2 regions of the Kribbella sp. NPDC004138 genome follow, and region 1 is predicted to be linked to the other one. Evidence: riboswitches for the same ligand, from Rfam matches in the RefSeq annotation. Region 1 holds a riboswitch; the other holds the start of a gene.

The links. Region 1 has a riboswitch for glycine ahead of gcvP (aminomethyl-transferring glycine dehydrogenase). Riboswitches for the same ligand answer to the same signal wherever they lie in the genome.
Region 2: linked by a shared signal. The riboswitch ahead of ACWEOO_RS16230 (L-serine ammonia-lyase) and the one ahead of gcvP (aminomethyl-transferring glycine dehydrogenase) in region 1 are both predicted to bind glycine.

The regions. Positions count from the first base shown of each region.
Region 1 covers NZ_JBSGFZ010000005.1:201,240-216,152, reverse strand. Annotated here, with positions in the region: gene ACWEOO_RS08870 (bifunctional nuclease family protein) at 1-284, shown strand, start outside; gene ACWEOO_RS08865 (MerR family transcriptional regulator) at 545-1,114, shown strand; glycine riboswitch at 1,178-1,267, shown strand; gene gcvP (aminomethyl-transferring glycine dehydrogenase) at 1,337-4,171, shown strand; gene ACWEOO_RS08855 (serine hydrolase domain-containing protein) at 4,168-5,469, shown strand; gene ACWEOO_RS08850 (hypothetical protein) at 5,444-6,751, opposite strand; gene ACWEOO_RS08845 (pyridoxal phosphate-dependent decarboxylase family protein) at 6,929-8,425, shown strand; gene ACWEOO_RS08840 (IucA/IucC family protein) at 8,422-10,038, shown strand; gene ACWEOO_RS08835 (GNAT family N-acetyltransferase) at 10,035-10,565, shown strand; gene ACWEOO_RS08830 (lysine N(6)-hydroxylase/L-ornithine N(5)-oxygenase family protein) at 10,553-11,809, shown strand; gene ACWEOO_RS08825 (IucA/IucC family protein) at 11,806-13,533, shown strand; gene ACWEOO_RS08820 (hypothetical protein) at 13,804-14,466, shown strand; gene ACWEOO_RS08815 (Mom family adenine methylcarbamoylation protein) at 14,613-14,913, shown strand, end outside.
Region 2 covers NZ_JBSGFZ010000010.1:66,823-81,735, forward strand. Annotated here, with positions in the region: gene ACWEOO_RS16170 (peroxiredoxin family protein) at 1-391, shown strand, start outside; gene ACWEOO_RS16175 (MFS transporter) at 393-1,598, shown strand; gene ACWEOO_RS16180 (UBP-type zinc finger domain-containing protein) at 1,612-1,965, opposite strand; gene ACWEOO_RS16185 (HD domain-containing protein) at 2,015-2,653, opposite strand; gene ACWEOO_RS16190 (GlxA family transcriptional regulator) at 2,689-3,756, shown strand; gene ACWEOO_RS16195 (VOC family protein) at 3,737-4,228, shown strand; gene ACWEOO_RS16200 (hydantoinase B/oxoprolinase family protein) at 4,253-7,846, opposite strand; gene ACWEOO_RS16205 (GntR family transcriptional regulator) at 7,966-8,715, shown strand; gene ACWEOO_RS16210 (aminopeptidase P family protein) at 8,759-10,189, shown strand; gene ACWEOO_RS16215 (hypothetical protein) at 10,372-10,599, shown strand; gene ACWEOO_RS16220 (alpha/beta fold hydrolase) at 10,604-12,010, opposite strand; gene ACWEOO_RS16225 (DUF3817 domain-containing protein) at 12,108-12,461, shown strand; glycine riboswitch at 12,459-12,551, shown strand; gene ACWEOO_RS16230 (L-serine ammonia-lyase) at 12,631-14,004, shown strand; gene ACWEOO_RS16235 (SDR family NAD(P)-dependent oxidoreductase) at 14,024-14,716, opposite strand; gene ACWEOO_RS16240 (helix-turn-helix transcriptional regulator) at 14,820-14,913, shown strand, end outside.

The DNA of each region.
Region 1 (14,913 bases):
CGCTCAGCCAGGTCCGGATCGTGAACCTGACCGACGGCGTGTTCGAGGCGATCCTGGTGTTCGACGACAAGACCGAGATCTCGGCCCGGCCGTCGGACTCGATCGCGATCGCGCTGCGGACCGGCACGCCGGTGTTCTGCGCCGACGAGATCCTCGCCGAGGCCGGCATCCCGGTCCCGGAGAGCGAGGCGAACGACGCCGACGAGGTGGAGGAGGAAGAGGAGGTCGAGCGGTTCCGGGAGTTCCTCGACCAGGTGACCCCGGAGGACTTCGACAAGAGCTGACACCCCGGCCCCGCCGTGGTGCGGCAGAAGGTGCAAGTGCGGCTAGGTAACGATTCGTACGACGGTCGCGACACGCTCACGGCTCGACGCGGTTGTCGTTGACCCGGTTCGGGCGGCGGCTTACCGTGAAGGAGTCGTGGGGTGATGTCACTCCACGCAGATGACTCGTTCCAGTCGGTATCCAGGGAGGCTCAGGCGTGACACGCACCGGGGACACGGATCTGACGGCGCAGTCGACGTCCGACGCGCACGCAGAGGCCATGGCTGCCGCTACAGCCACCGCCGGCGTCCAGGGTCTGCTGTTCGACGACGACCTGCGGCCGATGCCGGAGGACGTCGGGTTCCGGGGGCCGACGGCCTGCGCCGCGGCCGGGATCACCTACCGGCAGCTCGACTACTGGGCCCGCACCGGCCTGGTCTCCCCGTCCGTGCGCCCGGCGACCGGCTCGGGAACGCAGCGGTTGTACGGTTTCCGTGACGTCCTGTTGCTGAAAGTGATCAAGCGGCTGCTCGACGCCGGGATCTCGCTGCAGCAGATCCGGACCGCGATCGCGCACCTCAGCAAGCGCGGCTTCGACGACCTGACCCAGATCACGCTGATGAGCGACGGCGCGTCGGTGTACATGTGCACCTCGCCGGACGAGGTCATCGATCTGCTGGCCGGCGGCCAGGGTGTGTTCGGGATCGCGCTCGGCGGTGTCTGGCGGGAGGTCGAGGGCTCGCTGTCGGAGCTGCCGACCGAGCGGGCCGACGGCCACGACGACGCCGACTCCGAGGCCCATGCGCGCGACGAACTCGCCGCCCGCCGCCGCGCCCGGATGACCGGCTGACATCTCGTTCGGTCCTGCGTGCCCGAACTGTGCGCGGATTCCTGGTAGCCTCGGGACAGCCGTTCACAGCACTCGGGAGAGTCCCGTGTCATCGGGCGCCGAAGGGGCAATTCCTCCCCGGAACCTCTCAGGCCCATGGACCGAGTGTCACAGGCGACTCTGGAGCGTAGTGCGTGACAGAGGGGGAGGCGACCGGAAGCACGTCAGCAACGGAGCCTCTTGATGACCGAACAACTCTCCGCCACGTTCGCCGACCGCCACATCGGGCCGCGTCCCGACGAGATCGCGCGGATGGTGCAAGTCCTCGGGTACGCCGATGTCGACGCGCTCGTCGACGCCGCGGTCCCGGCGTCGATCCGCTCCGCCGAGGCGCTGCGGCTGCCCGAGCCCGCGTCCGAGGTGGACGCGCTCACCGAGCTGCGGCAGCTCGCGGCCCGCAACACCGTCGCCACCTCGATGATCGGCCAGGGGTACTACGGCACGTTCACGCCGTCGGTGATCGTCCGCCGCCTGGTCGAGAACCCGGCCTGGTACACCGCGTACACGCCGTACCAGCCGGAGATCTCCCAGGGCCGCCTCGAGGCGCTGCTGAACTTCCAGACCGTGGTCTCGGACCTGACCGGCCTGCCGACCGCGAACGCGTCGCTGCTCGACGAGGGCACCGCGGCCGCCGAGGCGATGACGCTGGCGCACCGGTCGAACAAGAAGAGTAAGTCCGACCGCTTCCTGGTCGACGCCGACACCTTCGCGCAGACGATCGCGGTCGTGCAGACCCGCGCCGAGGCACTGGGTATCGAGGTCGTCGTCGCCGACACCACCGACGGCCTGCCCGAGGGTGACTTCTTCGGCTTCCTCGTGCAGTACCCGGGCTCCAACGGCGCCGTCCGCGACCTGAAGCCGCTGATCGAGGCGGCGCACGAGCGCGACACGCTGGTCGCCGTCGCGTCCGACCTGCTCGCGCTGACGGTGCTCGAGGCGCCGGGTGAGGCCGGGGCCGACATCGTGATCGGCTCGTCGCAGCGCTTCGGCGTGCCGCTGTTCTACGGCGGTCCGCACGCCGGCTTCATGTCCGTGCGTTCCGGTCTGGAGCGGTCGCTGCCCGGTCGTCTCGTCGGCGTCTCGGTCGACGCGGACGGCGCCCCGGCGTACCGGCTGGCGCTGCAGACGCGTGAGCAGCACATCCGTCGCGAGAAGGCGACGTCCAACATCTGTACGGCGCAGGTCCTGCTCGCGGTCGTCGCGTCGATGTACGCCGTCTACCACGGCCCCGACGGCCTGCAGGCGATCGCCGAGCGTGTGCACTCGTACGCCGGCAAGCTCGCCGCCTCGCTGCGGGCCGGCGGCGTCGAGGTCGTGCACGGCGACTTCTTCGACACGGTCCTCGCCCGCGTCCCCGGACGCGCCGCCGACGTGGTGGACGCCGCCCGGCAGAACGGGATCTGGCTGCGGCTCGTCGACGCCGATCACGTCGGCATCTCGTGCGACGAGAAGACCGACGTGGCGACGCTGACCCGGGTCTGCCAGTCCTTCGGCGCACAGTACGACGACACGCTGGGCGCGCCCGCCGTCGCCGTACCGCGGACCACGGAGTACCTGACGCACCCGGTGTTCAACACGCACCGGTCCGAGACGGCGATGCTGCGGTACCTGCGCAAGCTGTCCGACATGGACTACGCGCTGGACCGCGGGATGATCCCGCTCGGCTCCTGCACGATGAAGCTGAACGCGACCACCGAGATGGAGCCGGTCACCTGGCCGGAGTTCGCGGACCTGCACCCGCTCGCGCCGATCGAGGACGCGGCCGGTTACGTGAAGCTGATCGGTCAGCTGGAGCGCTGGCTGGCCGAGGTCACCGGGTACGCGAAGGTCTCGATCCAGCCGAACGCCGGCTCGCAGGGTGAGCTGGCCGGTCTGCTCGCGATCCGCGGCTACCACCGCGCCCAGGGCTCGGCGGACCGCAACGTCTGCCTGATCCCGGCCTCCGCGCACGGCACGAACGCCGCCTCCGCGGTGATGGCCGGCATGAAGGTCGTCGTTGTCAAGGGCAACGACGACGGCACGATCGACCTGGACGATCTGCGCGCGAAGGCGTCCGAGCACGCGGAGAAGCTGGCCGCGATCATGATCACCTACCCGTCGACGCACGGTGTGTACGAGGAGAGCGTCCGCGAGGTCTGCCGGATCGTCCACGACCACGGCGGCCAGGTGTACGTCGACGGCGCGAACCTGAACGCCCTGCTCGGCCTCGCGAAGCCGGGCGAGTTCGGGGGCGACGTCAGTCACCTGAACCTGCACAAGACCTTCTGCATCCCGCACGGCGGCGGCGGCCCGGGCGTCGGCCCGGTCGCGGTCGCGGCGCACCTGGCGCCGTACCTGCCGAACCACCCGCTGCTCGACCAGGCCGGTCCGGAGTCCGGTGTCGGCCCGATCAGCGCCGCGCCGTTCGGGTCCGCGGGCGTGCTCGCCATCTCCTGGGCGTACATCCGGATGATGGGCGCCGAGGGCCTGACCGCAGCGACCAAGGCCGCCGTGCTGACCGCGAACTACGTGGCGAAGCGGCTCGAGGGTGCGTTCCCGGTGCTGTACACGGGCGAGAACGGCCTGGTCGCGCACGAGTGCATCCTGGACCTGCGGCCGATGACCAAGGAGACCGGCATCACCGTCGACGACGTCGCGAAGCGGCTGATCGACTACGGGTTCCACGCCCCGACGATGTCGTTCCCGGTCGCCGGCACGCTGATGGTCGAGCCGACCGAGTCCGAGGACCTGGGCGAGCTGGACCGGTTCTGCGACGCGATGATCGCGATCCGGCACGAGATCGACCGGGTCGCCGCCGGGGAGTGGCCGGCCGCCGACAACCCGCTGGTGAACGCGCCGCACACCGCCGAGTCGGTCATCAACGACAAGTGGGAGCACGCCTACACCCGCGAGGAGGCGGCGTTCCCACGCTCGGTCGACCGCACCTCGAAGTACTGGCCGCCGGTCCGCCGCATCGACGGCGCGTACGGCGACCGCAACCTGATCTGCTCGTGCCCCGCCCCGGAGGCCTTTGAGTGACTTCCGTACGTCCTGACACCGCCGCTGCCCTGTTCGCCGAGGTCGCGGCGGCGCAGGGGGAGTCGAAGCTGCCGTCGGTGAACGCCGGGGTGGTGCGCGACGGCGCGCTGGTCTGGACGGGATCGCGTGGGCGGTTCGCGACGGCGGACGGGGCGTTGCCGGGCACGGACGTGCAGTACCGGATCGGCTCGATCACCAAGACGATGACGGCGCTGCTGATCATGCAGTGCCGCGACGACGGGTTGCTGGCGCTGAACGATGCCGTCGGCAAGCATCTGCCCGGGATCGCGTTCGGGGACCGGACAGTCCGGCAGCTGCTCGCGCACAGCGGCGGGATGAACGCCGAGCCCGAGGGCCCTTGGTGGGAACGCAATCCGGGCGTCTCGTTCGACGAGCTGACCGCGGCGATGAACGACTCGCAGGCCGCCGGCCCCGCAGACCGGCGGCACCACTACTCGAACCTCGGGTACGGCCTGCTCGGTGAGATCGTGGCGCGGCTGCGCGGGGCGTCCTGGCTGGAGCTGGTGCGGGAGCGCATCCTCGATCCGCTGGAGATGCGGCGTACGACGTACTTCCCGGAAGGGCCGTCCGCGCAGGGGTTCTCGGTGCATCCGTTCAGCGGGCAGCTCGACCCGGAGCCGTCGTACGACTCGGGCGCGATGGCGCCGGCAGGGCAGCTGTGGAGCACGATCGAGGACCTGGCGCGGTACGCCGGGTTCTGGATCGACCCGCTGCACGAGGTGCTGAGCCGGGAGTCGGTCGAGGAGATGGCGTCGCCGGTGGCCTCGGATCCGCGCGAAGGGCTGAACGCGTCGTACGGGCTGGGCCTGCGGCTGATCGCGGACGACCCGCATCTGCTGATCGGTCACACCGGGTCGATGCCGGGCTTCCTCGCCGGGTTGTTCGTCGACCGGGTCCGCCGGGTCGGAGCGGCGACGCTGGGCAACGCGACGTACGGCCGGGTCGCCTCCCTCGCACCGGACCTGGTGCGGATCCTGACGAGGTACGAGCCGCCGCTCACGCAGGAGTGGCTTCCGGAGCCGCCGCTCGCCCAGGGCGCCGAACTGCTCGGCCACTGGTACTGGGGCAACACGCCGGTCACCATTTCCGCGACGGCCGGCATCCTCCAACTGTCAGGCGGCCTCACTACCCGCCTGTCACCTCTCGGCCCCGATCTCTACCAGGGCCGCGACGGCTACCTGGCCGGCGAGAAGCTCCACGTCGTCCGCGACGGCGGCACGATCGACCACCTGAACGTCGCCACCTTCGTCCTCACGAGGATGCCTTACGGTCGCTGAGCTCCTCGAGCTCACGTGCCTCGTCGGCGAACTCGGCGCGGCCGAGTAGATCCGCGGCCTCGGCCAGCGCGGCGCGGCTGATGGACGAAGCGTGTTCGCGGGCGAGCGCGGTCGCCTCGGCGGTGAACTGGGCGGCGGCCGGCTCACTGTTGCCCGTGTAGACGCGCATCGAGAAGGCCGCTTCCGCGAGCTCGGTCAGGAGGTCGCCGAACTGTCCCTGCTCCGCGGCCGCGAGTTCTCGGCGGACGGCGAGACCGGTCCGGTACACGGCCAGCGCCTCGTCGTGTTCGCCGACGGATGCGAACCCGCGCCCGACGGTGCTGCACAGCGCGGCGTACGTCGCCGGGTGTCCGCCGTCCCGCCGTAGGATCTCCAACGACTCCCGCCAGTAGCTCAGCCCGTCGTCCTGGTGGGCGAGCAGCATGATCCCGCCGAGGACGCGGACCGCCTCGGCGAGCTCGGGCACCCGGGCCGGATCCGCCTCGGCGAGGGCGCGCTCGTACCCGATCCATTCGTGGGCCGCGGAGACCGCTTCCTCGCGCCGGTCGAGGTGCCCGAGGGTGGTCACCAGCCGTTCCGCGGCCTGGGCGGCGTCCTCGAGCATGTCGGGCTTCAGGGGCACCACGCGCCGGTAGAGCTCGCACGCCTCCGTCGCGACGGGTAGGGCCTCCTCCCACCGGTCGCATCTGCGCAGACCGATCGCCTGGTTGGCCAGGTGCTGCGCCAAGATGTTCTCCTCCGCCACGACCAGAGCACGCTGCACGACAATCGCTTCCTCGTTGTACTGGATGCCCTCGCTGTCGCGATCGAGCCTGCCGAGGCTGAGCGCCAGATGGTTCAGCGCCCTGGACAAGTTGCTGCGGCACCCCGGGTGGTCGACCACCAGCGATCGCCAGGTCTCGACCGCTTCCCGGGCGGCCGCGACGGCTTCCTCGTGCTTGTCTCGTTCGTTGAGCAGCTGCCACTGCTTGTCGAGAGCATTGGCCAGGTGACGGGCCTCGCCGGGTCGCTTGGCCGCGAGTTTCCGGAAGCTTCGGACGGCGCCCTCGACATGCTCCAGCGCCTCGTCCCCGGTCGCCTGCATCAGCTCGAGCGTTCCCCAGGAGCGCCTGAAGCTCGTGCGCCGGGTGAAGAACGTCGCTATGTACACCGCTAGCCCCAGGGTGACCAATGCGTGTCCGTACCGTGCACCGGCGATCCAGCCGGCCAGACCGGTCAGCACCGCCAGCGCGGCCACCGCCTGCACCATGCCGCGGGTCAGGATCGCGCGCACACTCGTCATGGCCGCCCCTTTCGCTCAGTTGATGATTGAGATGCACCGAGGTGGGGATCCGGTTGCTTCGGATCGTGAGGATGTTCACTCCGGCCGTGGCCGAGTTGACACGGTGGGTGAGCCGGGCAAAAGTTAGGGCTGCCTTAGTAAGGGTTGCCTTACTCGACAACTTCCCGGGAGATCTGGATGTCGCAGCCCGCGCGTCTGTCCGCCGTGACAGTGCCGCCCGCACCCGTTCAGGATCCGTTCGCCGCGCGTTGGCCGTTGGCCTCGACGGTGCCGGACCGTGAGCGTGGACCGTTGCCGCACGGGTCGCCGGGAGCGGTGCTGCGGCGCGCTGCCGAGATGCTGGGCGAGCCGCGGGTGCCGTCGACCGGCGTGGGGGAGTCCGCGGCGCTCGACCTGATTGCGGGGCTGCTCGCCGAGCACGGGATCGACCTCAGTCACCCGCACGCCGCGGCGCACCTGCAGCCGCCCGTGCTGCAGGTCGCGGTCGACGCGGACGCGCTGGCGTCGGCGTCGAACGCCTCGATGGACACCTACGACTCAGGACCGGCGACGCTGGCGATCGAGCAGTGGGTCGTGAAGGCGCTGGCCGGCCTGGCCGGGTTCGGTCCGCGGGCGGACGGCGTGCTGACGCCCGGCGGCTCGATCTCGAACCTGCTCGCGGTCCTGATCGCGCGCGACAGTGCGGCCGTCGCGGCAGGCGTCGACGTCCGGCGGAACGGTCTGCAGGGTCTCGACCGGCCGGTCGTGTTCTGCTCCGAGCTCGCGCACTTCTCCGTCCAGCGGGCCTGCGCCGCGCTCGGGCTCGGAGAGGATGCGGCGATCACGATCGCGTCCGACGAGAACTTCCGGATGCGGACCGACGTCCTCGCCGCCGAGCTCGCCCGGCCCGGCCGGACGCCGGTGGCGGTGATCGCGACCGCCGGTACGACGGACTTCGGGTCGGTGGACCCGATCGCACCGATCGCTGCGCTGGCCCGGCAGTACGGCGTCTGGCTGCATGTCGACGCGGCGTACGGGTTCGGGGCGCTGTTCTCCGACCGGCTGGCTCCGTTGGTCGCCGACCTGCCGCTCGCGGACTCGGTGACGCTGGACCTGCACAAGATCGGCTGGCAGCCGGCCGCGACGAGCGTGCTGCTGGTGGCGGACCGGACGCGATTCTCGGCCTTCGACCGCTCGGTCGACTACCTGAACCCGGCCGACGACATCGACTCCGGGCTGGACGGGCTGCTCGGTCGCAGCCTGCAGACCACGCGCCGTCCGGACGCGGTCAAGGTTGCCACCACGCTGGCGGCATACGGACGGGCCGGACTGGGAACGATGCTCGACACCTGTCACGAGCTCGCGCACGCCGCCGCGGCCCGGGTCGTTGCCGACAGCAACTTGGAGCTGCTGGCGCCGGTGACCCTGACCACGGTGCTGTTCCGGGTCGCCGGGCAGGGGCTGGACGCGTCCGCGCTGGACGCCGTCCAGGGTGAGGTCCGGCGCCGGTTGCTGACGTCCGGCCGGGTGCTGATCGGCCGGACGAAGCTGCCGGCCCGCGGCGGCCGCCCGGCGGCGGTCGCGTTGAAGCTGACGCTGCTGAACCCGAATGCCACGGCGTCGGACATCGAGGACCTGCTCGACCAGGTCGTGGCCACCGGCCTCGACGTCCTGACCGGCGAGGGAGCGGCGTGAGTATTGCGGTCGATGCGCATCTGAATGCGATCCTGCGGTGTTACACGAGGGAGTCGGCGGTACCGGTCGCCCTCGGGCCGTTGACGTTCCCGGTCGGCGAGTCGACCGTGACGGCGCAGGTCGAGCACGCGTCCCGGACGGGGCTGCACCAGTTCGGCGACGTGCGGGTGGACGGCGTACGGCCGGCGCCTGAGGAGCTGGTGCGGTTGCTGTCCGCGGACGCGGATCCCGCCGAGATCGACGACCTGGCGGCGCGGACGGCCGAGTCGGTGCGGAACGTGTCGCTGTTCGTCGACCAGGCCGACGGCGTACGGGGGCCGGGACGCTTCCTCGAGTTCGAGCAGGCGTTGCTGCTCGGGCATCTGAACCATCCGGCGCCGAAGAGCCGGGACGGACTGAGCGGTGACGAGCTGGCGGCGTACTCGCCGGAGCTCGGCGGCCGCTTCGCCATGCACTGGTTCGAAGCCGACGCCGAGCTGGTGTCGTCGGACCAGGTGGCCGGCGCGCCCTCGCTGCAGGGACTGGACGCTGTGCAGCTGATGGGCGCGCTGGCCGGTATCACCCCGTCGGCGGGGCGGGTGCTGATCCCGGCCCATCCGTGGCAGGCGTCCGCCGTGGCCGCGCGCCCGCGGGTCGCCTCGCTGGTCTCTGCCGGCCGGGTGAAGGCTTTGGGGCCGGCCGGCGCCCAGTGGTACCCGACGTCCAGCCTGCGGACCGTGTTCCATCCGGACCTGGCGGTGATGCTGAAGCTGTCGCTCGGGCTGCGGATCACGAACTCGCGGCGGGAGTCGACGCCGACCGAGCTGCGCCGCGGGCTGGAGATCAACCGGCTGCTCGACGCGGCGTACAACGCGGGGACGGCGACCGCGCACCCGCGCTTCAGCATCGTCCGCGACCCGGCCTGGGTTGCGCTCGATGAGGGCGGACCGACGTTGACCGGTCTGGACGTGGCGGTGCGGGAGGTGCCGGCCGACGTCAACAGCTACGCCTGCCTGGCGGGTCTGGTCGCGCCGCGTCCCGGTGGTGTGAGCCGGCTGAGCGCTTGTGCCGCCGATGATCCTTCCGGCTGGACGGCGGCGTACATCGACAACGTGTTGATCCCGATGCTGCATTTGTACGCCGAGACAGGCATCGGCCTCGAGGCGCATCAACAGAACACGCTGGTGCGGCTCGACGCGGCAGGGCGGATCAAGGGCGGTGCGTACCGCGACAACCAGGGGTACTACCTCGCATCGTCGTACCTGCGTGGTCTGCTCGGGATCACTGGGCTGCGTGACTCGACGCTGGCGGTGGTTGACGACCCGATTGTCGACGATCGACTGACTTACTACCTGCTGCACAACCAGGCGCTGGCCGTGGTCGGCTGCCTCGCGGCGGATGGGGTTGCCGACGAGGGCGAGCTGCTCGGTGTGGTGCGGGAGCGGCTGACGCTCGCACTGCCGTTGCTGAAGGCTGCCGGACCCGACGGCGACCGGCTGGCGCGCCGTTGGCTCGAGGCGAAGACCCTGCCGTGCAAGGCGAACATGCTGACCCGGCTGCGTGGCATCGATGAGGTAGTGGCGCCACTGGACGCACAGTCGGTCTATCTCGACATCCCCAACCCGCTGCGGTGACGTCCTTCGAACTGCGCGCGGCTGACCCGTCCGACGCCCCGCAGATCGCCCAGTGGATGTCACAGCCGCACATCGCTCGCTGGTGGCACCAGGGCTGGTCGGTTGAGCGCTGGGCGCAGGAGATCGAGCAGCAAGCGGCGGGGGAGCACTCCACGCCGTACCTGGTCGCAGTGGACCGGGAGGAGTTCGCGTACGTCGAGTTGTACCGGGTCCGGCACGACCGCCTGGCGGAGTACTACGCGTACGGCGAAGACGACTGGGGCGTGCATGTGGCGATCGGTGATGTCACGCGCGTCGGGCAGGGACTCGGGCGTGAGTTGTTGCGTTCGCTGGCTGCTGTGGTGCTGCAGGCGAATACAGACTGCTCGCAGGTCGTGGCCGAACCGGACATCGAGAACACCCCGTCCGTCCGGGCGTTCGTCGCGGCGGGTTTCGTCCAGCACGGGGAGCTACAGCTGCCCGAGAAGACAGCACTACTGATGGTCCGCACCCGGGCCGTGCAGGGAGGCATGACATGTACGACGTGATCGCGATCGGCTGCGGGCCGTTCAACCTCGGACTGGCCGCACTGGCCGACGGTGTGGACGACGTACAACTGGCTGTGTTCGACAGCCGGCCCGAGTTCACCTGGCACCGCGGGTTGATGTTCGAGGACGCGATGCTGCAGGTGTCGTTCCTGGCGGACCTGGTGTCGTTGGTCGAGCCGGCGCATCACCTGTCGTTTCTGTCGTATTTGAAGGACAACGACCGGCTGTATCAGTTCTACGTGCGGGAAAAGTTCCATCCGACGCGGCGGGAGTACGAGGCGTACCTGCGGTGGTGTGCTGCGCAGCTCGACTCACTGCACTTCGGTCACCACGTGCGGGAGGTGGTGTGGAACGGGTCGTCGTTCGAGCTGACGGTTGAGCGCGGTGAGGCTTTGGAGCGGTTCGAGGCCCGGCACTTGGTCGTTGGCGTCGGCACCGAGCCTTTCGTACCTGCTGCGCTGGCTGGGCTGCCTGCTGAGCGGTTCACGCACTCGGCGGACTATCTGTTCCGCCGGGACGACCTGGTGCGCACAGGTCATGTGACGGTGGTTGGCTCGGGCCAGTCGGGTGCTGAGTGTTTCTTGGACCTGCTGCGCTCAGATGGCCCGGCGGTGTCGTGGCTGACCCGCACGGCGGCGTTCACACCTCTCGACTACTCGAAGCTCGTGCTGGAGATGACGACGCCGTCGTACGTCGACTACTTCCACGCACTGGACGAGCGTGTGCGTGACCAACTGGTGAAGGACCAGTGGCGCCACTACAAGGGCATCTCGTCGGAGACTCTGGAGGACATTCACGACCTCCTGTACGCGCGGGACCTGAGCGCCGCCCCGGCCGAGCTGCAGGTCGGCGTGGGTGTTGTGTCCGCGGTCGCCCGCGCTGACGGTCTTGAGCTCACCATGCTGCACGCTGACAGCGGCAAGACCTTCCAGCACACCACCGGCGCTGTAGTGGCCGCCACCGGCTACCGCAACCGTTCCTTGCCTTTTATGGAGTGCCTGCAGTCGCAGATCGACCACGACGCTGCCGGCCGCTGGGTCATCAACCGGGACCACAGTGTGCAGGGTGCTTTGGAGGGCCGTCTCTTCGTGGCGAATGCCGACCTGCACAGCCACGGCGTCGCTGCGCCGGACCTTGGCATCGGAGCGGTTCGCAATGCGACGATCTTGAACAGTGTGGCCGGCCGAGAGGTCTTCCGGCTGCCCAAGTCCACCGCGTACACGACGTTTGCGATCCCCGGATGAGCGTCTGGACGCAGTGCTCGTCGGAGCTGCTGGCGAAGTTGATCTCACAGTTCTGCAGCGAAGGGTTGCTGGAGCCTGTCGACGATCGACTCGACTTCGGGTCGGTGTCCTATGTGTTCGAGGCGACTCGCGGTGGTTTCGGGAGCTGGCGGGTCGATCCGGCGTCGATACGACGGAGCACTGCCGGCATCCTCGGCGACGACGAGAGCGAGGTCGCGACCGATCCCATCCAGTTCTTCGTCGACGCCGTCGACGCCGTCGACGCCGTCGGCGTACTCGGGGTCGACGGGTCGACCGTGGCCGGGTACGTCGCGGAGCTGACGAGCACCCTCGCTGCCGACGTACGCATGGCTTCCACGGCCGTGCCCGCTGCTGAGTTGCTCGGACTGCACCACAGCCGGCTGGAAGGGCATCTGACCGGGCATCCACTTCTGGTGGCCAACAAGGGACGCCTGGGGTTCTCGGCGTCGGACAGTGAGCGGTACGCACCTGAGGCGCGGACGCCGCTGCGCCTGGTCTGGCTCGCCGTACGACGTGGACTCGCCGAGTTCGGCGGTACGCCGGACCTGTCGGAGCACGCTGTCATCGCGCGTGAGCTGGACCCGGCGACCATCTCGGCCTTCCGCGCGACGCTGGACGACCCGGACGCCTATGTCTGGTTGCCGTGTCACCCGTGGCAGCTGGACCACGTCGTCCGCACCCAGTGGGCCCGCGAACTCGCGACCGGCGAGATCGTGGTGCTGGGGGAGAGCCCCGACGAGTACCTCCCGACCCAGTCGATCCGCACGATGGTCAACATCTCCAACCCCGCGCGCTACCAGGTCAAGTTGCCGCTGAAGATCTTGAACACCTCGGTCTACCGCGGCATCCCGTCACACTGCACCCTCGCCGCCCCGATGATCACCCAATGGCTGCGCGGCCTGTGGTCCCGCGACGAGGTCTTCCAGGAACTAGGCACCGAACTCCTCGGCGAGGTCGCCTCGGTCACCGTCCCGCACCCCGAACTCTCCACCCACCCCGGCATCCCGTACCAGTGGACCGAAACCCTCGGCTGCATCTGGCGAGACCCCATCGACCCACGCCTACGCGCCGACGAAACCGTCTGGCCACTGGCCGCCGTCCTCCACCCCGGCTTCGCGGCAACCGCGATCACCCGCGCCGGCACCGACGCCCAAACCTGGCTGAGCCACCTCCTCGCCACCGTGTTACGCCCCCTCCTCCACCTGCTCCACCACTACGGCATCACCGTCAACCCCCACGGCGAAAACCTCGCCATCATCTGCAACAGCACAGGACTCCCCACCCGCCTGGTCATCAAGGACCTGGTCGACGACATCAACATCTCCACCACCCCCATCGTTGCCCGAGGCCCCGAGCCCGACTCCCACACCCGAGTCCTACCCCGCAAACCCTGGCCCATCCTCCGCCAGTACGTCGTCGACGCCCTCCTCCTGGGCGTCCTCAACCCCCTCGCCGCCCACCACCTGATCCCCGAACCCACCTTCTGGTCCCTCACCCGCGCCGAAATAGACCGCTACACCCAAGCCCACCCCCACCACGCCGACCGCCTCAAAGCCACCGCCCTAACCGCCGAAACCTTCCTCCGCTACCCCCTCAACACCTACCGCCTAACCCTCGGCTACACCGACCTCGCCACCCGCCCACCCATCCCCGTAACCGGCACCATCCCAAACCCTTTACATAGCGCCGACTCGAAGGACTGACTGCGAACATCTGATGCTGGCAACCCCTTGCCAATCGGTTGCCAAAGCGGATCAAATGGCTCATGCATTTGCCTCGTGCAACCGGTCGGTGAAGATGCTCGTGCGTACACCGAGCGCGCTCCGCCCGGAACCAGCGCCCTATCTAGAGATTATGACCCAGGGTGTCGAACTTGACACTCTAGGTGACCCTGGCCCTAGACTCGCGACTCACCAAGCGCTTGGTCGGGAGATGGGGTCAACGGGGTGACGTGCGTCGAGCATGAGCAGGCGGTGAGCACTGCCCTCAGCGAGGCACCCGGCGCGACCTCGAAGTCCACGGCTCGCCAGCGTGATCTGATGGCGCTCACCAAACGCCGCGCTAGCAAGCTCCGGGCGATCTATGCAGAAGAGGGCGCACAGCAGGCGGTCGCCTTTGTGCGCCTGTGGCAACTAAGGAAGCGGCTGCGGGAGTATCGAGGTGTCCTCACCGAAGCATGGTCAGAGGCAACCTGTTACCAACCGTTTGTGCAGCTCCTGCAGAGCGGCAAATCGCCTTCAATCGGACAGTGCGGCGTCAGTTCCGCTTGGCTCATCTCAAAGCTGAGTTGGCACCGACGGTTGCGTGCCAACTATTGCGTCGGCTATGTCGTCTTCGACGGAGGCCGCGGCGGGAAATCAGAGTTTCACTGCTGGGTCGAGATCGGTGATTCAGCTCGGCGTTTGGTCATCGATCTGACCTTCGATCAGTTCGGGTATCGAGACCGGAGAAAGGTGCTCTGCGCGCCGCACGAAACGCTTCTGAGTGAATCGATCGAGTATCAGCGCGAGCGCCGGATGCGTTTCGGCAAGCTGCGTGACGACGACGTCTGGCAGCGCTATCAGATCCTTCTCGAGGCCACAAGCAAGAAGCGAACCTCGGACAGGCAAAGAGGCGCCACGCTCACGCAGCGGTAAGACCTGGTGCCGCGTATCATGGTGTTGGCTGGGTGGCTCCATGTGAGGATGGGTAGCGCGGCTTGTCAAATGTCAGGCGGGACTTTGCCGACGACTTGCTTGCGTTCCTACCAGTAGGGCTTTCTTTGGCCGAGTGTCGGCAGCCGGTGTCCGGATTTGTTGAAGTGGTCGCCAAGGTCGCGGAGCGACGGGCGGTCGATGCCCGAGGGGTGGCGGTGCGGGCCAGGCTGCATCTTCCGCGGGTGGCTCGGTCGGATGGGACGGTGGGCCGGCGATTGGCGCTGGCGGAGGTGATCCGGAGTGCCCGGCATCTGTCGGCCGACATCGCTGCGATTCGTGGGCTTGTGCCGAGCGGTGAAACCCGTGGGCTCGATGATCTGCGGTTCGTTGTGTATGACGACGACAAGGCGTTCGCCGTGTTCAGCCACCTGCACTATCTCAGGAGCG
Region 2 (14,913 bases), on a different contig from region 1:
CGTCTCGTTCGGCGTCGTCCTGATCTACCGCGGCTCGTGGTGCCCGTACTGCAACGCGCAGCTCGCCGCGTTCTCACGTGCGTCCGAGACGCTCGCGGAGCTGAACGCCAAGGTTGTCGCGTTGTCGGTGGACGACGGGCCGACCAGCGCCGCCCTGGTCGAGAAGCACAAGTTGAAGTTCCCAGTGGCACACAGCGCGGACCCCGACACGGTGTCGAAGGCGACGGGTGCGTACGTCAGCGCCGATCACCGCTACCTGCAGTCGTCCGGCTTCGTCCTCGATCCCCAGGGGAACGTCATCACGGCCGTGTATTCGAGCGAGGCCATCGGTCGCCTGGTCGCGGACGATGTCATCGGCTTCCTCCGCTATCTGAAGGCCCACGAGGGCTGAGATGACGACCAAAGAGCAACGCCGTGCCCTCGGTCTCGTGGCTCTGGCAGCAGTACTGGCCAACGCCTCGTGGTTCAGTGCGACCGCGATCGTGCCGGCGCTCGAGGACCAGTGGCACCTGACCGCAGACGGTGCCGCCTGGCTGGTGGTCGTCGTTCAGATCGGTTTCGTGACCGGCAGCGTGGGCGCGGCGATGCTCAACCTTCCCGACCGCTTGCAGCCGCATTGGCTGATCGCCGGTTCGTCGGTTGCCGCCGGACTGTGCAACCTGGCATTGCTGCTGACACATGGGCTGGCTCTCGCCCTGCCGATCCGTCTGCTGGTCGGCATCGCGCTGGCAGGGGTCTATGCCCCTGCCGTGCGGCTGGTAGCTACCCATTTCGAGCGCGGGCGTGGCGTGGCGACCGGCGTGGTTGTCGGCGGGCTCACCCTGGGGTCGGGGACTCCGCACCTGGTGCGGGGCCTTGGTCACGTTCCCTGGCAGGTGACGATCGCCGTCACCTCCGTTCTCGCCGGCCTGGGCGCAGTAGCGATCTCGACGGTGCGCTCCGGGTCGGCGGCCGTATCGTCGCCTCCGCTCGATGTCGGCGCCGCGGTCCGGGCTCTCGCCAGTGAGCGACCGCTGCGGCTGGCCACGATGGGTTATCTCGGGCACATGTGGGAGCTCTATGCCTTGTGGAGCTGGCTGGCCGCGTTCTTCGTTGCCGCAAGGGCGGACTCACGACCTGGTCCTGCTCAGACCGGAGTCGTGACCTTCCTTGCGATCGGGGTGGCCGGGCTGCTCGGAGCTGTGGTGGCGGGACGGCTCGCCGACCGACTGGGGCGCACCACGATCACCAGCGCGGCGATGCTTCTCAGCGCCGCGTGCTGCCTCGCGAGCCCACTGATCTACGGCGCGGCGCTACCGGTGCTCGTGGTGGTTCTGCTCATCTGGGGTGCGGCTGTGATCGCCGACTCCGCACAGTTCTCTGCAGCCGTGACGGAGCTGGCTGAGCCGCGTTACGCGGGTTCGGTGCTCGCGCTGCAGCTCGCCCTCGGCTTCACGCTCACCATCGTGAGCATCCGGCTCGTGCCCCTCGCCGTCAGCCTTGCCGGCTGGCGTTACGCGTTGCTGCCATTGGCGATCGGGCCGCTGCTCGGAACGGTTGCCATGCTGCGGTTGCGTCGGCTGCCGGCGGCGCTGGCTCTCGCCAACGGACGACGCTGACTGGGTGCAGGCGTTACCGGTGGAGTTGGGACTGCCAGTTGGTGGGCACCTTGCCGCCGGGGACCGGCTGGTTTTCGGGGCGGGCGGCCGGTGGGGCGAGGTCTGGGCCGTCGTAGTACTGGGACTCGCCGTAGTGCCAGAACCAGTCCTCGCCGGGCTCGAAGCTGCGGACGATCGGGTGGCCGCTCTCGGCGGCGTGGGCGGAAGCGTGCTGGGCGGGGGAGGAGTCGCAGCAGCCGATGTGACCGCACTGCGCGCACCGGCGGAGGTGGAACCACCAGCCGCCGGCCTGCAGACACTCGACGCATCCGGTGCCGCTCGGGGGAACTGTGCTGTCGATGCCTGGCGTTCCAGAACTGTCCGTCATACCGGACATCCTCACCTGTCCCCGGCTCCCGGACAAGCAACGTCCGCGGTCACTCGGGCCAGGACGAGTTCTTGATGACGTCCACGAAATCGCCGCGGTGGAAGCCCGGTACGAAGTGCTCCAGTACGTCGGCCTTCACATTGCCGAAGGTGGTCGACGGGCGGTCCTGGATACCTTCGGTGAACGCGGCGAGGATGCGGTTCTTGAAGTCGGGACGCGGGTGCGCGGCGGTCACGGCGTCGCGCTCGGCGTCGGTGACCGCGTCGTATCCGATGCCGAGGACATCGAGTTCGACGCCGCGGGTGACGAGGGCGATCTCGGCGGACAGGTGCAGCGGGATCTCCGGTGTGGTGTGCAGCGCGATCGCCGTCCACACGCGGTCGGCGGCGTCGTCGCTGATGCCGCGCCGCCGCAGGAAGCTCCGGGCCTCGTCGGCGCCGTCGATCTCGAAGCGCTGGTCCGTCCGGCGGTAGCGCTCGGTCAGGCCGAGGTCGTGGAACATCGCGCCGACGTACAGCAGTTCCGGGTCGAATGAGAGGCCCTGCGCCCGGCCGCGGAGGGAGCCGAACAGGTACACGCGGCGGGAGTGGTCGAAGAGCAGGGGTGACGCGGCGTCGCGGACGAGGTCGGTCGCTTCGCGGGCGAGGGCGCTGTCAGGGATCTGGATGCCGGCGATGGTTTCGGTCATGCCTTCAGGGTCTTGGTCCGGAGTACGCTGACGCCATGTCCAAATCGCCAGGTGAACCACAGATTCGGACACACCGGGTCGCGTTCGTCGTGTACGACGGGGTGACGCTGCTCGACGTGACCGGACCGCTCGAAGTCCTCCACCAGGCCAACCTGGTCACGGCCGATCGGTGGGGTGGGCGGGTGCGGTACGAGTCGGTGCTTGTGTCTGCGGGTGGTGGGGAGGTGACTGCTGCCTCGGGTGTGGTGCTGGCGGGGGTGGTCCGGGCTGCTGACGTCGGCGTGGTCGACACCGTGGTGGTGGCTGGGGCAGATGACCTTGTACGCGGGGTGCCGGACGAGGTGCTTCAGGTGACGGCGATGTTGGCGGACGGGGCCGGGCGGGTGGCGTCGGTGTGCAGTGGGGCGTTTGTGTTGGCGGCGCTCGGGATGCTGGACGGGCGGCGGGCGACGACGCACTGGCGGCATGCGGCGGCGATGGCGCGGCAGTATCCGATGGTGGAGGTGCTGCCGGACGCGCTCCACGTCACCGACGGGCGGTACCTGACCTCGGCGGGGATCAGCGCCGGCATCGACCTCACACTCGCCCTGGTCGAGGCAGACCACGGCTCCGAGACGGCCCGAGCCGTGGCGCGTGAACTCGTCGTCTTCATGCAGCGCCCCGGCGGTCAGTCGCAGTTCTCGACCGCGATGGCGACCCGGCCGCCGCGCACCGATCTGCTGCGGGCGCTCGCCGACATCGTCGTCGCGGACCCGGCTGCTGACCACAGCCTGCCGAACCTGGCCGCCGCGGCCGCGGTCAGTCCGAGGCATCTGACCCGGTTGTTCCAGAGCGAGTTCAACACGACGCCCGGCCGGTGGGTCGAGCGGGTACGGCTGGACCGGGCGCAACAGCTCCTGCTCGACGGGCACAGCATCACCACGGCAGCACGCCTCAGCGGACTCGGCAGCGACGAGACGTTGCGCCGGGCGTTCGCACGTCATCTCGGTACGACGCCGACGGAGTACCGCCGCCGCTTCCAGGCCGCACAATCCGACGAGGAAGAGGACAGAACCCGTCCCCTACTGTCGTCAGACTCGAGGTATGAACAAGCCAAACGGTAAGTCGACGATCACGCCCTACATCGTGGCGAAGGGCGCGGACGCCTTCCTCGAGTTCGTGGAGCGCACCTTCGAGGTCAAGACGAGCGGACGGTTCCCGAACCAGGACGGCACGGTCGGCCACGCCGAGATCACCGTCGGCGAATCGGTGCTGATGACCTTCGACGCGGCGGAGGACTGGCCGGACACCCCGAGCTTCCTGAGCGTGTACGTCGAGGATGTCGAGCGCACCTATCAGCGGGCCCTCGACGCCGGCGCCACCGTGGTGACCGAGCTGATGTACTCCGGCATCACGGGCGACCGCGGTGGCCGGGTGAAGGACCCGGTCGGCAACATCTGGTGGCTCCAGACCCACGTCGAGGACGTCCCCGAGAGCAAGGCCCGCGAGCTCTTCGCGGACCCCGACGAACTCGCCGTCATGCGCATCGCCCAGGACACCTTCGCCGCCGAGATGCACAGCCGCGTCAAGAACTGAGCAACCGCAAGACTGCCGGCGAGTTCAGCTGGACGGCGGGCCGTAGCCGCCACCGCCCGGGGTCTCGATGACGAAGATGTCGCCGGTGGACAACTGCACGGAGTCGCAGCCGTCCATCTCGGTCACGGTGCCGTCCGTGCGTTCGATCCACTGGTGGCCGAGGCTTCCCGGGCGGCCGCCGGCCATTCCGTACGGCGGTACGCGGCGGTGGCTGGCGAGTGTGGTCACGGTCATCGGCTCCAGGAAGCGGAGCATGCGGCGACCGCCGTTACCGCCGCGCCACCGGCCGTCGCCGCCGCTGCCCTCGCGGATCTCGAAGCTCTCCAGCCGTACCGGATACCGCCACTCCAGCACCTCGGGATCGGTGAGCCGTGAGTTCGTCATGTGGGTCTGCACCACGTCGGCGCCGTCGAAGCCGGCGCCGGCGCCGGAGCCACTGGCCACCGTCTCGTAGTACTGGTAGCGCTCGTTGCCGAACGTTACGTTGTTCATCGTCCCGGACCCCTCCGCCTGGACACCGAGTGCGGCATACAACGCGCCGGTGACCGCCTGCGAGACCTCGACGTTGCCGGCGGCAACCGCCGCGGGGTACTCCGGCGACAGCATCGAGCCCGGTGGGATGATCACCCGCAGCGGCTCCAGGCAACCCGAATTCAAGGGGATCTCGTCGTCTACCAGCGTGCGGAACACATACAGCACTGCAGCCATCACGACCGACGACGGCGCGTTGCCGTTGTTCGGCTGCTGTGCGGAGGTGCCGGTGAAGTCGATCTCGGCGGTGCGCGCGCCGGCATCCACGCGGACCGACACCTCGATCCGCGCGCCCGAGTCGAGCTCGTAGCTGTACCGGCCGTCGCGGAGCGTCGGAATGACCCGCTGGACTGCTTCGGTGGCGTTGCGGCGGACGTGTTCCATGTACGCCGACACGACGTCGAGTCCGAAGTGGTCGACCATTGCGAGGAGCTCTTCGACGCCCTTCTCGTTGGCCGCGACCTGAGCGCGCAGATCGGCGATGTTCGTGGTGGGATTGCGTGAGGGGTACGCCGCGGAGCCGAGCAGTTCGATGGTTTCGGGCTCTCGCAGTACACCGCCGGAGACGAGCAGCCAGTTGTCGATCAGCACCCCTTCCTCCTCGATGTGCGTGCTGTCCGCGGGCATCGATCCCGGTGTGATCCCGCCGATCTCCGCATGATGGCCGCGGGAGGCGACGTAGAACAGGATCTCCCGTCCGGCCCGGTCGAAGACCGGCGTCACCACCGTGACGTCGGGAAGGTGGGTGCCGCCGCGGTAGGGGTTGTTGAGCACGTAGGTGTCGCCCGGCGCCATCCGTCCGGCGTTGCCGGCGATGACCATCCTGATGCTTTCGCCCATCGAGCCGAGATGGACGGGGATGTGCGGGGCGTTCGCGATCAGGTTGCCCTCGGCATCGAACAGTGCGCAGGAGAAGTCCAGGCGCTCCTTGATGTTCACCGACTGCGAAGTGCTCTGCAGCCGCACACCCATCTGCTCGGCGATCGACATGAACAGGTTGTTGAAGATCTCCAGCATCACGGGGTCGGCCTCGGTCCCGATCGCTCGCTGGACAGGCCGGGCGGTCACCCGGCTCAACAGCAGGTGGCCGAGGTCGTTCACTACGGCACGCCAGCCAGGCTCGACCACGGTCGTCGCGTTGTCCTCGGCGATGATGGCCGGCCCGTCCACGGCATCGCCGGGAACGATATCGGCGCGTCGGTAGAGGTTCACGTCCGTCCATGAGCCGGCTGAGAACATCGGCACGCTCGCTACCGCCTGCAGAGCGCTGTCCTCGCGGGTCCGCTGGTCCCAGGTCGCCGCACTGTCTCCGGCCGCGCCCAGCAGCTCGAGTGACACCGCTTCGACGACAATCTGCTTGCCGGGCATCAAGAACGAGAACCGTCGGCGATAGGCCGCCTCGAACTCCGTCACCATCGCATGCACGGTGCCGGTCGACACGGCCACTGCCGTGTCCGTGCCGTCGTAGCGCAGCAAGGCCCGGCGGATCGCGGTGATCCGTTCGGCCGGGACGCCTTCGCGCTCGAGCTCGGCGGCGGCGTCGGCCTGGAGTTCGTCGAGGACCTTCGAGAGCTCCGGGAGTACGGCGTCGTTCAGGGGCGCCTCGACCGCCCGCTCGCGGAGGGCTGCGACGTCGGCGAGCCCCATGCCGTAGGCCGACAGGACCCCGGCGAGCGGGTGGATCAGTACTTCGGTCATGCCCAGCGCATCGGCGACGGCGCACGCGTGCTGGCCGCCCGCGCCGCCGAACGTCGCCAGCACGTACCGGGTGACGTCGTACCCGCGCTGGACCGAGATCTTCTTGATCGCGTTCGCCATGTTCGCGACCGCGATGTCGGCGAACCCGGCCGCAACCTGCTCGGGGCTCCGTCCGTCGGCGATCGCCTCGGCCAGCTCGGCGAACTTCCGGCGTACGACGTCCGCGTCGAGGGGCTGATCGCCGTGGTCGCCGAAGACCGCGGGGAAGAAGTCCGGCTGGACCCTGCCGAGCATGACGTTCGCGTCGGTGACCGTGAGCGGACCGCCCTTGCGGTACGACGCCGGGCCGGGATCCGCGCCTGCCGAGTCCGGTCCCACCCGGTACCGGCTGCCGTCGAAGCTGAGGATCGATCCGCCGCCGGCCGCCACCGTGTGAATGCTCATCATCGGCGCCCGCATCCGGACTCCGGCGACAAGGGTCTCCAGTTCGCGCTCGAACTCACCCGCGTAGTGCGACACGTCGGTGGACGTGCCGCCCATGTCGAATCCGATCACCCGGTCGAACCCGGCGGCCGTGGTGGTGCGCGCCATCCCCACGACGCCGCCGGCGGGGCCGGACAGGATCGCGTCCTTGCCACGGAACAGATGTGCTTCGGTCAGGCCGCCGTTGGACTGCATGAACATCACCCGTACGCCGTCCAGCTCGGCCGCCACCTGATCCACGTATCGGCGCAGGATCGGCGAGAGGTAGGCGTCGACGACCGTGGTGTCACCTCGCGACACGAGCTTCATCAACGGGCTGCACTCATGAGACAGCGAGACCTGGGTGAAGCCGATCCGTCGCGCGATCTCACCGATCGCCACCTCGTGCCGGGTGTGGCGGTACCCGTGGACGCAAACCACGGCGACTGATCGCAAGCCGTCGTCGTACGCCTGCTGCAGGTCCCGTGCCACTGCTTGCTCGTCGAGCGTGACGACGACCTCGCCGTCCGCCGCGACGCGCTCGTCCGCTTCGATCACCCGGGAGTAGACCAGCTCGGGCAGCACGATCTCGCGGGCGAAGATCCGCGGGCGGTTCTGGTAGGCGATCCTGGGTGCGTCCCGGAATCCCTTGGTGATGACCAGCGCCGTCGGCTCACCCTTGCGCTCGAGCAAGGCGTTGGTGGCGACGGTCGTACCCATTTTGACGACTTCGATCCGGTCGGTCGGCAGGGGCTCGCCGGCGGACACACCGAGGAGCTGCCTTATGCCCTCGACGGCTGCGTCCCGGTAGCGGCCGGGGTTCTCGGACAGCAGCTTGTGGGCGACCACCGCGCCGTCGGGCCGCCGGGCGACGACGTCGGTGAACGTGCCGCCACGATCGATCCAGAACTCCCACTTCGCTGCCACGCGATCCCGCCTTTCGCCTGCGTTCCGTGCCACCGAGAGTAGGGATTGTTCAACAATCCTGCAAGAGGTTCGTTCCACCAGATTTCCCCGCTGCGCGCGGCGTGGGCGATGATGCAGGGGTGGGTACGGGTGAGACGGACGACGACGGCCGGCAGGCCTGGCTGCGAGGGGTCGCGGCCGACGTGGCGCGGCTGGACCGCAGCAGCTCGGCCGAGCGTGCGGCCGACATTCTCCGTCGCAGTATCACGGAGGGTGCCCTGCCGCCCGGTGCGCAGCTGTCCGAGGTCGAGCTGACCGAGGTCCTGGAGGTCAGCCGGAACACACTGCGGGAGGCTTTCCGGCTGCTCACTCACGAGGGTCTGCTGGTCTACAAGCTGCACCGCGGGGTGTTCGTCCCAGAATTGGACGAGCATGACGTGGTCGATCTGTACAGGCTCCGCCGGGTGCTCGAGGTGGACGTCGTCCGGGCGTTGGGTGAGCGCGATCCAGAGGTGCCTGCGAGTCGGCTCGAGCCGTTGCTGGACGATGTCGAGGCGGCCGAGGCGGCCGCGCTGGCGGATCGCTGGCCGGCAGTCGGCACCGCGAACATGCGGTTCCACGAGCACCTGATCGGGCTCGCCAACAGCGCCAGGCTGAACGCGATCACCAGTCAGTTGCAGGCCGAGTTGCGGCTGGTCTTCCACGTGATCGCGACGCCGCGGGAGCTGCACGAGCCCTATATCGCGCGAAACCGCAGCCTGTTCGAGCTGTTGGAGGCCCGCAAGTACGAGCAGGCCGCCGCAGACCTGCACCAGTACCTGCTCGACTCCGAGGCCGGCATCCTCACCGCGTTCCGGGATAAGGGCTTGCGCGGGCCCGCGCAGACCTGAGTTGATGAGCTGACACTGACAGCTGTAAAGGGGAGCTCAGCTCATGACCGATGACGCCCGGACCGACCAGACGCCGAAGTCCTACCGCCCGATCGACGCCAAGGGGTTCCGGGAGTTCATCTCTCGCGGCTGGGGGCCGGTGGACCGCTCGGTGACGGTGCCGGAGGGGCTCGCCGAGGCGGCCGCGGAGCATCGGCGCAAGCTCGCCGCCGCGCTACCGGGACGCCGGATCGCGCTCGCGGCCGGCCGGGCGCCGGTCCGGTCGAACGACACCGACTACCAGTTCCGCGCCGACAGCGACTTCGTCTGGCTGACCGGCTGCCAGGCCGAAGGCGCCGTCCTGGTCATCTCCGGGGACGGCGACGCGACGCTCTACCTGCGCGAGACGGCCGGCCCGGACGAGGCGGACTTCTTCGCGAACGCGCGTGACGGTGAGCTGTGGATCGGCCCGGTGCCGGGCCTGAAGGACTGGTCGGACGCACTGCAGATCGCCTGCCGCCCACTCGAGGAACTGCCCGCGGCGGTGCGCGGCGCGGTTCCGTTCATGCTGTCGGTGCCGGGTGTCGAGCCGATGCTGGACGCCTTGGTGCGGACCTCGCCGACCGACGGCAACGCGTTGCGCCAGACGCTCGCCGAGCTGCGCCGGATCAAGGACGACTGGGAGCTGGACCAGCTGCGCGAAGCGGTCGCCGCGAGCGTGCTCGCGTTCGGTGACGTGGCGCGGGAGCTGCCGGAGGCGATCCGCGGCGGCGGCGAGCGCTGGCTGCAGGGCACCTTCGACCGCCGCGCGCGGACCGCGGGCAACGGCGTCGGCTACGCGTCGATCGTTGCCGCTGGCAAGCACGCTCCGGTGCTGCACTGGGTCCGCAACGACGGCCCGGTCAACGAGGGCGACGTGATCCTGCTGGACGCCGGCGTCGAGACCCGCACCCTCTACACCGCGGACGTGACCCGGACCTTCCCCGCCACCGGTGAGTTCACGGCGGCCCAGCGGCAGGTGCACGACCTGGTGCACAAGGCGCAGCTCGCGTCGCTCGAGGCCGTCAAGGTCGGTGCGCCGTACCGCGCCTTCCAGTACGAGGCCCTGCGGGTGCTGGCCGAAGGCCTGCGTGACTGGGGCCTGCTGGACGCGTCGATCGATGAGTTGCTCGGCCCGGACGGGCAGCAGCACCGGCGGTACATCGTCTGCGGGACCGGGCACTACATCGGCCTCGACGTGCACGACTGCGACGCGTCCCGGCCGGAGGCGTACTTCGCCGGCACCATCGAAGCCGGGATGGCGCTCGCGGTCGAGCCCGGCCTGTACTTCCACCCGAACGACGAGACCGTCCCGCCGGAGCTGCGCGGTATCGGCATCCGGATCGAGGACAACGTCGTGGTCCACTCCGACCGCCTGGAGATCCTCACCGAGGACCTGCCGATCACCACGGACGGTCTCGAGCAGTGGACCCGGTCGCACCTCGCGGCGAAGTAATCAAAATTACTCGTTACGGCCAGTAACGTTTGCCGCGGGAGCCCCGATGTAGAAGGCGGGGGAGGGTCGAACTCGGCCGGCGTGTGGGAGTGGGGGGCCTCTGATCACACGCCAGGCCGAGTCGGCCCTGGACTGGGGCCAAAGGGGGAACCCGGGATCCCTGGGTACGGGGGAGTTACACCATGAACCTGCGTGTGCGAGTAGTGAACTGCGGCAGCCGGCACTGGTACGCCGACATCGACGACGCCGACGATCCGCAACCGGACGACCCGTTCTGGTACGTCGACAACTGCCGGACCCAGGCGCAGGCGCTGGAGAGCGCCTGCGCCGAGCTCCGGCTGATGGCGGGGCGACTGGTCCGCGGCGATCACCTGGACCGGGTCCTCGAAGTCACCGGCGTGCCGGTCTGACCCGCTACCCCGCCGGTGGTACGGCGGCGCAGCTGCTGCCGCGCTCGGGTACGTCCTTCGCGATCAGGTAGTCGTCGACTGCGCTCTGCATGCACGAGCTCTTCGTGTAGCTGCCGTGCCCCCAGCCCTGGTAGGTCAGCAGTACGCCGTTCCGCCCGAGCTGGCGCTCCACGCTCTGTGCGAACGAGTAGCCGGTCGCCGGGTCGTGGATCGCGTTGGCGAGCAGTACCGGTGTCTTGAGCCCACGTACCTTCAGCTGGTGCTGCGGGTTGTTCGCCGGCGGAGAGCCGAGACAGATCGACACTGCCATCAGCTGACCGGGATAGCGCAGGTCCTGGTTGTTGCGGGCGAGCCGCTGCAGGTGTGCGGCGTACTCGCGGTAGTCGCGGACCGGCAGGTTCCAGTCCTGGCAGAAAACGGCCAGGGGATACGCGCCGGTCTGCGTGGGCTTCGGGGGAGTCACACCGGCCTTCAGCAGCTCGGCCAGTGCAGCCCACTTCGGTTCGTAGAGCGCACGGAACACCGAGTAGCTCAAGGTGAACGGATCCGGCGACGTGGCCAGCAGGTCCGCCCAGCGCGCGTGGATGTCGGTGCCGTGCAGTGCACAGTTCGTCGTCGCGTCGCACCATTTCACGAACTCGTCGAACGAGTCCTGTCCCGCGGACGCCTGCTCGTCCAGGAAGTCACGCGTCGGGGCGGAGCTGTGGTCGATGACGCTCTCCAGCACCATCGCGCGGACGCGGTGCGGGTACGTCTCGGCGTACTGCGCTCCGAGCAGGGTCCCGTACGAGCTGCCGTGGAACGAGATCGTGGACTCGCCGAGCGCCCGCCGTACGGCGTCGATGTCGCGCACCGTCTGCCAGGTGTCGATGTGGTCGTACAGCGGGCCGGTGTGTTCACGGCAGTCCGTGGCGAGCTGCCGGTTGTAGTTGATGGTGGCGGTGAACTCGGCCGCGCTCCTGATGACCGGCGACGGCTGCTTGTTCAGCAGGTCGGCGGAGCACTTCACCGGGTTGCTGCGTGCCACACCGCGCGGGTCGAAGCTGACGATGTCGAAGCGGTCCTGCAGGTCCGTGCTGAACCGGTTGATCCCCGTCTTGATCCGGTCGACCCCGGAATCACCCGGGCCGCCCGGGCCGAACACGAGCACCCCGACCCGCTCGCTCGGCTCCGATGCCTTTCTCCGGGCCAGTGCGAGGCCGAAGGTGGGCCCGCCCGGGTTCCGCCAGTCGACAGGCAGTTGCAGGGTCGCGCACTGCGAGCCCTCCACCACCGCGGGATCGTCCTTGCCCTCAGGTTTGCAGTCGGCCCAGTGCAGCGGCGGGCTGGTCGCGGAGGCGGTGGCCGTCAGCCCGGCGCCTGCGACGCCGAGTACTACTGCGCCGGCCAGGGCGCGTCGGATGAACGTCATGCCGACGATCCTTCGGGCAATCGCTTGCTGGCGGCATCGGGGACGAGCCCCGGATGACCCCGATCACGGCTTGGGGGCCTTGTTAGGGTCGGTCGTGATGAGTACCAAACATGCGGCGTGGTTCCGGACGGTGGCGATCGCCGAGGCGATCTCGTGGACCGGACTGCTGATCGGGATGCTGTTCAAGTACGTGCTGTCCGACAACGAGATCGGGGTGAAGATCTTCGGGCCGATCCACGGCGGCATCTTCGTCGTCTACGTGGTCACCGTGCTCGCCGTACGCGGTCCGTTGCGCTGGTCCTGGCCGGTGACGCTGGCCGCGCTGGCGGCAAGCGTTCCCCCGTTGTTCACCTGGTTCTTCGAGATCTGGGCGGTCCGCACCGGCCGGATTGACGCGGCCCCGCGGACCCCCGTACCGTCCACAGCATCAGCAAACTCAACAGCCGCATGAACCCGTGCGGGAGAGACCCGGACACGAACCGGGCGCCGTAGGAGCAACTCTCCCCAAGAATCTCTCAGGCACCTTCACCGCGCGGGCGAGGCACCTCTGGAAGGCATCCGCCTGACAGAGCGGGGAGGACACCAAACGGTCAACGGCGACCGGAAGGAACCTCCACACGATGGCGATCAGCGTCTTCGACCTGTTCAGTGTCGGGATCGGCCCGTCGAGCTCCCACACCGTGGGACCGATGCGCGCCGCCCGGACCTTCGCGCTCGGCCTCGCCGACGACGGCCTGCTCGCCGCGACGGCGACCGTCGAGGCCCAGCTCTTCGGCTCGCTCGGCGCCACCGGGCACGGCCACGGCAGCAACAAGGCCGTCCTGCTCGGGCTCGAGGGAGCCGACCCGGAGACCGTGGTCACGCACTCGGTCGACGCCCGCGTCGAGACGATCCACGAACGCGGCCGGATCCTGCTGGCCGGCACTCACGAGATCGCGTTCGACGAGAACACCGACCTGCTGATGCACCGCCGCAAGGCCCTCCCGTACCACCCGAACGGGATGATCTTCGTGGCCCGCGACGCGGCCGGCGCGGTGCTGCGGGAGCGCACCTACTACTCGGTCGGCGGCGGGTTCGTCGTCGACGAGAACGCCGCCGCGGGGGACCGGATCGTACCGGACACCACCCCGCTGAAGTACCCGTTCACGACCGGTGCGGAGCTGCTCGACCGGTGCCGGGAATCGCAGCTGTCGATCAGCGAGGTGATGCTCGCGAACGAGCTCGCCTGGCGGACCGAGGACGAGGTCCGCGACGGCCTGCTGCACATCTGGCAGGTGATGCAGGACTGCGTCCGCGAGGGCTGCGAGACCGAGGGCATCCTGCCCGGCGGGCTCAAGGTGCCGCGCCGGGCGCACGCGCTGCACAAGAAGCTCAGCCAGGACCCGTGGTCGGTCGACCCGCTCAAGGTGATGGACTGGGTGAACCTGTTCGCGCTCGCCGTCAACGAGCAGAACGCCTCCGGCGGCCGGATCGTCACCGCGCCGACCAACGGCGCCGCCGGCATCATCCCGGCCGTCCTGCACTACTACCGGCGCTTCGTGCCCGGGGCGACCGAGGACGGCGCGGTCCGGTTCCTGCTGACGGCCGGCGCGATCGGCGTGCTCTACAAGGAGAACGCGTCGATCTCCGGCGCCGAGGTCGGCTGCCAGGGCGAGGTCGGGTCCGCCTGCTCGATGGCCGCGGCCGGTCTCTGCGAGGTCCTGGGCGGCACGCCGCAGCAGGTCGAGAACGCGGCCGAGATCGCGATGGAGCACAACCTCGGCCTGACCTGCGACCCGGTCGGCGGGCTGGTGCAGATCCCGTGCATCGAGCGGAACGCGATGGCCTCGGTGAAGGCGATCAACGCGGCCCGGATGGCGATGCACGGCGACGGCGTGCACGTGGTCACCCTCGACAAGGTCATCAAGACCATGCGCGAGACCGGCGCGGACATGAAGATCAAGTACAAGGAGACCTCCCGCGGCGGCCTTGCCGTCAACGTCATCGAGTGCTGACCCCCTGATCACCCCGTGATCACCAGGGGATGGTTCCGTGCAGGCTCAGGTACTCCGCGGTCGGCCCGTCCTTGTCGATCATGGCGAGCCGGACGATGATGTCCGCGCCCTCCTCGACGGTCTGGTAGCCGGTGCGGCCGTTGAAGTCGGTCGCGGTGTAGCCCGGGTCGACGGTGTTGATCCGCAGGTTCGGCAGCTGCTTCGCGTACTGCACCGTCAGCATGTTGAGCGCCGCCTTCGAGGCGCCGTACGCCGGGGCCGGCACCCACACCGGCACCGTGTCGATCGCGTCCGCCTGCACCGCGGCGGCGATCGAGCCGAGCCCGCTGGACACGTTCACGATCACCGGGTCGGCGCTGCGCTCGAGCAGCGGCAGGAACCGGTGGATCATCCGCACCGGCCCGTAGACGTTCAGGTCGAACACCTGATGGAACTCGTCGGCCGTCAGATCCCGGGCCTCCTTGAACGGACCGGGGATGCCGGCGTTGTTGATCAGTACGTCGAGCTCGGTGAGCTGTTCCGCGGCGGCGTCGACCGATTCGTCGCTGGTGACGTCCAGCGGGAGGTAGTGCGCGCCGAGTTCGTCCGCGGCCTGCTTGCCGCGCTGGGGATCCCGGGCGCCGACGTACACGGTGTGTCCGGCCTCGACCAGCCGGCGGGCGGTTTCGTATCCGAGGCCCCGGTTGGCCCCGGTGATGAGTGTCGTGGTCATGGCTCCACCCTCGCGCCGGGGTTCCGGACCAGGTAGTACCCGCGGTGTCCTAGGGAATGGCAGTACCAGGCTGATCAGCCGCCGGGCCGGGATACTGGAGGACATGGGCGAGCTCGGCAGGACGTTGCACGCGTGGCGTGATCGCGTGACGCCGTCGGAGGTCGGCCTGCCGTCGGGTGGGAAGCGCCGGGCGCCGG